2 linked regions of the Candidatus Pseudothioglobus singularis PS1 genome follow. Each later gene encodes a partner of the first gene's protein in a complex. Links are inferred from orthologs where the notes say so. Each region holds a gene or a part of one and is shown in the gene's direction. Other genes may lie near its edges.

Region 1 (3,147 bases):
TGAACTTGCAAGCGCCATTTCGCCTAGCAATTGGGTCACGGTTGACTTTCCATTTGAGCCTGTGATGCCAATCATTGGCGCTTTCACATATCTTCCAAATAGTTCAATATCGCTAATGATAGAAATATTTTTTTTGCGAGCCCATCGAACAATTAACTCTGATTCAGCTATTCCAGGGCTGATGATGATTTCTGAAATATCATCTAATAAAGATACATTCCATTCTCCAAAATAGAAATCATGCAGTAGATTTTCATTTTTACTAATTTTCAGCATCGGAGGCTCTTGTCGGGAATCTGCAATCCGAAAAGAAATATTATTTTTATTAAAAAAACGAGCTACTGAAAGACCTGTAACCCCCAAACCTAAAATAAGTTTCATGAAAACCTTGTGTTTTCGACCAAAATTGACTATATTTTACACTTTTACTTTACTATTTTATTATGCCAACAAATGTTCAAACAACTTCTAGTTCGATTGTAATTAATCGAACACTAAGAAACACTTACCAGCTCCTTTCTGCAACGCTATTATTTAGTGGACTCATGGCTTATCTATCGATGTCACTCAATCTACCATATTTTGGTCTTTTGATAACGCTTGGTGGATATTTTGGGCTTTTGTTTTTAGTCACAAAGCTTAGAAACTCAGCCTCAGGAATATTTGCTGTCTTCGCTCTTACAGGCTTTATGGGTCTGACTCTGGGCCCTATAGTAGGCGCCTATACAACTGCTTTCTCAAACGGAGCAGAGCTTGTTGCTATGGCCATGACTGGAACTGCAGCTATTTTTCTATCGCTTTCTTTTTATGCACTTGTATCTCAAAAAGACTTTAGCTTTTTATCTGGCTTTTTAACGGCTGGCATTGTGGTTGCATTTTTAGCAGGTATCGCTGCGTACTTTTTTCAGATTCCTGCTTTATCTTTAACTGTTTCAGCTGCATTCATTCTTTTAATGAGTGGGCTGATTTTGTTTGAGACCAGTAATATCATTCATGGTGGCGAGACAAACTACATCATGGCAACAGTAACGCTATATATTTCTATTTATAACTTATTCTTAAGCCTGCTTCACCTCTTAGGTGTTTTCTCTGGCGATGACTAGTGATAGATAGCGATGGATATCGCGCTAACGTAGGTATTGTAATTACTAATGACAAAAAGCAGATACTCTTAGCAAAGCGGTGTAAACAAGACGCGTGGCAACTTCCTCAGGGTGGAATCGATAAAGATGAAACCGAAATAGATGCTCTCTATAGGGAGCTTGAGGAGGAGGTTGGCCTCTATCCTGCGCACGTCAAATTAATTGCAAAAACACCCAAATGGCTTCGATATGATTTACCATTAGAACATATTAGAAGAAGTCAAAAACCCACCTGCATTGGCCAAAAACAAGTCTGGTTTTTATTAAAACTAGAATCAAGCGATGACAATATCTCTCTTAACCTGCACCATGATATTGAATTTGATGACTGGAAATGGGTTGACTACTGGAGTCCGGTCGATGAAGTCATAAATTTTAAAAGAGATGTATACGAGGATATGCTGAAAGCACTAGCTCCAATACTTTTTGACAATGAACATAGTATCCCTAATGAGCTATCTAGACCATTACAATTCAGTGCTATTAAATTATAGTTGAGATAGACTTTTTTTGATAATTCCGACTGGGGTCATAATGTGCTCTTCAATAAGCTTAGAAATAGCTTTCTTATCTCTCTCAAGGGCTAAGATCATCAGAGCTGCATGCTCATTTTGATTGATTTTCAATGTTGTCGCATTAGATACATTTTCTTTTAACCATAAACTACGATATCTCTTTGATTTTTCAATAAGGGAACTTCTAATTTGAAATAGCCTAGGTGAGTTACACCCAGACACTAAGGCCTCATGGAAGTCACCATGCCTACTTTGCCACTCATTGGTATCTGGTTTATCTTTTTTGCTATATTTATTTAATCTGTGGGAAGCTGCTATTAAATTTGCCTCCCAATAGTCATCACCTTTATCAATAGACATTTCAATACATAACGACTCTATCTTTGCTCGTGTCTGGTAAATATCTGTCAGGTCTTCAAGTGAGATATCACTGACATAAAAACCTCGCTGATTTTTTGAGACAACTAAATCGTTCGCCATTAATTGAGATAGAGCCTCCCTGAGCGGACTCGTACCAACATTATATTTTTCTTTTAATGTTTTAATGTGAAGCTTTTGCTTGGGAAGATACTCACCCGAAATAATGTCATTTTTCAATGAGTCCAGTATTTTCGAAGCAGTGTTATCTCTAGAATCAGTCATTTATAAACCAAATTAAATCATTAAGAAATAGATATTTCAGTTTGAATTTTATCACAAATGTAGTTATAATTGCTAAATGTCGACATTTTATAATTTGCAATGATTTCACACACAAATAATATCGGATTTAGTTTTTTAAGTCATAAGGGTAGCCCCCGTCTTCAGTTACTTACAATAGATAATGAAGTAATTGATAAATTTATTAAATGTATTGATCATCTCGATGTTCAGTCAATTGAATACAAGCCATTTCTTCGTTTTTATATTGCTAACTGCCTTAATGAACTTACAAAGAATACCCTTGGTCTTTGCTTACTCGATATTTTAAAAAATCGACAAACTGGTGCAGTATTGCTTCAATATGAAAATGATAAAAATTTAGTAGGTGAACAGTTTATTGATTTTAATATTCTTCTTTCTACAGCTATATCCCATCTTATAGGTCTTCCAAATCTTGATTCAATGTCTGGAAAATTTTATGCGAGATTCTCTGTCAAGAATGAAGACAACAGCGACAGCTACCTTCGTCAAGCCCATAGAAGAATGGAGCTTCATAATGATGGTACTTACGTTAAAGAGAAAACTGACTGGGTTATTATGCAAAAAATTCTAGAATTAAATGTTGAAGGAGGTGGCTCACTCCTTTTGCACTTAGATGACTGGGACGAATTAGAAAAATTTCATAGTCATCCAGTTGCCAAAGAAGATATTCAATGGGGCTCCCCTTCCAGCAAGAATATTAGCTATAAAACAACGCATCCAATCTTTATTGAAGAAGAGGGTGAGGAGCCCATAATGTCATTCATTGATCAATTTGCAGAACCAACTAATATGAATCAAGGACTCTA
Region 2 (3,143 bases), 330 kb from region 1 along the record:
ATTAGCATTTTTTCTCCTTTAATCCAGTTTGAAAACCCTGAGCCAGAATCAAGGTTAATATCAAAAAACTTGATAGTAGGATTTTCTATTAAAGTAATTTTTAAGGAGTTTTCATAATTTATAACACTAATGTCTGAAAAAAGCCCAGTCTTATAAAGTGACTGAATAATAATATTACTTGAAGAATCTGTATATTCATCTCCAATTTGTAAAGGTAATTGATTTAAAAGTGTATTTTCTGAAGAATTATTTAGACCAATAAAATTAATTTCATTTATTGTATTTGAGTATGCTTTAGTTGTAAAAAATAAGAAAAGAAGAGCTAAGAATTGAGTTAATATATTTTTCATTTTTTTTACCTCTAGTAATTAAATTTCACTTTTACAAAAAAATTTATAATTAAAAATTAAAAATTAAACATTAAATATTATAGAAAAGATTTTAACAAATTAACCTAGTTAGTTGTTAATCTAACAAAAAATATTAAAAATAAGTTATTGGCTCAAATAGAAATTTTATGATAATTTTTATTATTGTCACTATTTTCTTTAACCCGATTGCAATAATCCAACCATAACTCTTCTTTATCAGCCCCCAAATGAAGTAAATAGCTCCATGAGTAGATTCCAGTAGTATGTCCATCATTAAAATGAATGGAGATAGCATAGTTACCCATTGGAACAAGTGATGATATAGATACATCTTGTTTGTTTAGTTGTAATGTTTCTTGTCCAGGACCATGACCCCTGACTTCTGCAGATGGTGAATACACTCTTAAAAACTCACTAGTCAAAGCATAATGATTATCTTTATAGCTAACTGTGAGTAACTTTTTATCCTTGCTAAGAGTGATATTATTTGGAGGAGTCATTTATAGTTAATCGAAATTTAAAGTAGCTAAATTTTATCATAGCAGTAATTGAAAAATTTACTATACAAACGGTTAAAATATATTCATGATAAATTTTACAAAAATGCATGGTTTGGGAAATGACTTTGTTGTGATGAATAATCTTGATGGGGATGTTTGCCTTTCTGTTGAAGAAATACGTCAATTGGCTGATCGTCATTTTGGGATAGGCTTTGATCAGCTCTTGATGATTGAACCAGCAACTTCTAAAAGTGCTGATTTTAGATATGTTATATATAATTCTGATGGTACTGAAGTCAGTCAATGTGGAAATGGAGCAAGGTGTTTTGCATTATATATAAAGAAAAAGAATCTTTCTTATAAAAATCCTTTAACTGTTGAAACGAATGCAGGGCTTTTAGTTCTCAATATAAATAGCGATGACACCGTAAAAGTTGAAATGGGTATGCCTAATTTTGAGCCTTCTAAAATACCTTTGAACTTAAATCAATTATCATCAGAATACAATGTTGGAGGCCATATGATTGGATCCTTGTCTATTGGGAACCCTCATGCTATTTTGATTCAAGATGAAATTGATAATATTGATGGCATTGCCTCTAAAATTCAGTCTAGCGAGTTATTTCCTGAAGGCGTCAATGTTGGTTTCATGAAGATTATAAACAAACGAGAAATTCAGTTAAGAGTGGTAGAAAGGGGGGTTGGAGAAACACATGCCTGTGGCTCTGGAGCCTGTGCTGCTGTCATTCATGGAGTAAGACAGGGGCTACTCGATTCTAAAGTCATAGTCCACTTGAATGGTGGGGATGCAACTGTAGAGTTTGATGGAGAGAAGGTCTATTTAACTGGACCTGGCAAGTTTATTTATGAAGGCTCTGTAAATCTTAGAAGTGGATTCTCTTAGATTTCTACTGAATCTTGTGAAATATAAATATTGTTTGTTAAATTATATGCGGTAAGCTGCCCGCCCCAGATGCATCCATGGTCTACAGGGTAAATATTTTTGGTATCTACATTTTTTAGTGAAGACCAATGCCCAAAAAAGATTTTTTGCTCTTTCATTAAGCGATTTTTATGAAGAAACCAGGCTTTAAAGCCTGCTGGACTTTTATCAACATTGAGCTTGTGTTCAAACTCAAGCTCTCCATCTTCCTTGCAAAATCGCATCCTCATCAAGGCGTTTATTGTGTAACGACACTTTTCCTTGATTGTAAGAGTCTCTGACCATGTGTGAGGTAAATTACCATACATCTGAGATAAAAATTCAATTAGATTTTCATTTCGAAGCTGGCTGTGAACTAATGCAGCATTATTGATGACATCTGATTGAGACCAGTTTGGTGGAACACCAGCATGAACCATTAAGGAGTCCTCATACTCGATTACTAAAGGCCTCTCAATAAGATAATCTAGCAAAGTATTTTTATCATTAGCTTCAAGAATGTCATGAAAGGTATCTTTTTTATTTGGATGTCTATCTGTAAGAGCGCAAACCAATAGATGAAAATCATGATTTCCTAGGACCATTTCTGCATTATCTTTATTCGAGTGAAGAAACCTTAGTGTTTCTAATGAATGAGAACCACGGTTGACAACATCACCTAAGAAATATAAACGATCTCTATCAATATTAAAGTTAATTTTTTTTAGCAGTGCATTTAGGCTATTAAAGCAGCCCTGAACATCTCCAATGGCATAATCCATATAACTTTCTAATGCAGCGTATGAGGTTCGCTCAATGTAAATTCAGGGATATCTGCATCAAACCTTTGGCCTATGTCGCTAATCATTCCATAAGAACCTTTCATAGTCCCTGTCTCAGTACTAATAATTGCTCCAGAGCTATATTTAAAGCTTTCACCAGGTGATAAATGTGGCTGTTGACCAATAACACCCTCACCAATTACCTCTTCAGTTTCGCCTGATTCGTCCTGAATGAGCCAACGCCTTGTCCTAAGTTGAGCGCCAGTATCACCTTGATTAGTAATCGTAATGGTATAGGCATAGGCATATTGTTTATTAAGGATATCTGATTGATCCGAAAGGTAGGTTACTTCTACATTAATTTCAATTTTGTTTTTCATAATCATTCATAAGAGTTACAAAGTTTTCAACACTTAACATTTCAGCTCTTTGAGATAGATCAATGTCAGTTTGAGATTGATTTAGAACTAATTTTAAACAATTTTTTAGTGTTTTTCGTCTTTGAGAAAATGCTATTTTAACGATCTCCTCAAGAGGCTTAGAGTTTTGAACGAGCGACTGTTTTTTA

The links. Proteins that work in one complex are often made in the same cells at the same time.
Region 2: the proteins of W908_RS02520 (region 1) and dapF are in contact, whole or in part, in a solved structure (PDB 5YGU), measured with the Escherichia coli proteins. The link is inferred for Candidatus Pseudothioglobus singularis PS1 from one-to-one orthologs.

What each region holds. Positions count from the first base shown.
Region 1 is NZ_CP006911.1:499,581-502,727, reverse strand. The notes cover bases 1-2,869. They hold W908_RS02520 (RNA pyrophosphohydrolase), read left to right. Parts: upstream 1-1,102; coding sequence 1,103-1,636; downstream 1,637-2,869. Other genes in these bases: glaH (glutarate dioxygenase GlaH), read left to right, coding at 2,399-2,869; W908_RS02515 (GntR family transcriptional regulator), read right to left, coding at 1,631-2,299; W908_RS02525 (Bax inhibitor-1/YccA family protein), read left to right, coding at 444-1,103; murD (UDP-N-acetylmuramoyl-L-alanine--D-glutamate ligase), read right to left, coding at 1-381. In the rest of the region: more of glaH, read left to right, coding at 2,870-3,147. UniProt on the Escherichia coli protein: Master regulator of 5'-end-dependent mRNA decay.
Region 2 is NZ_CP006911.1:829,718-832,860, forward strand. Bases 1-2,865 are described here. They hold dapF (diaminopimelate epimerase), read left to right. Parts: upstream 1-956; coding sequence 957-1,775; downstream 1,776-2,865. Other genes in these bases: bamA (outer membrane protein assembly factor BamA), read right to left, coding at 1-350; W908_RS04210 (gamma-butyrobetaine hydroxylase family protein), read right to left, coding at 503-871; W908_RS04220 (symmetrical bis(5'-nucleosyl)-tetraphosphatase), read right to left, coding at 1,772-2,575; apaG (Co2+/Mg2+ efflux facilitator ApaG/CorD), read right to left, coding at 2,584-2,865. Also shown: more of apaG, read right to left, coding at 2,866-2,961; 16S rRNA (adenine(1518)-N(6)/adenine(1519)-N(6))-dimethyltransferase RsmA, read right to left, coding at 2,939-3,143. UniProt on the Escherichia coli protein: Involved in the succinylase branch of the L-lysine biosynthesis and in the biosynthesis of the pentapeptide incorporated in the peptidoglycan moiety. Catalyzes the stereoinversion of LL-2,6-diaminopimelate (L,L-DAP) to meso-diaminopimelate (meso-DAP).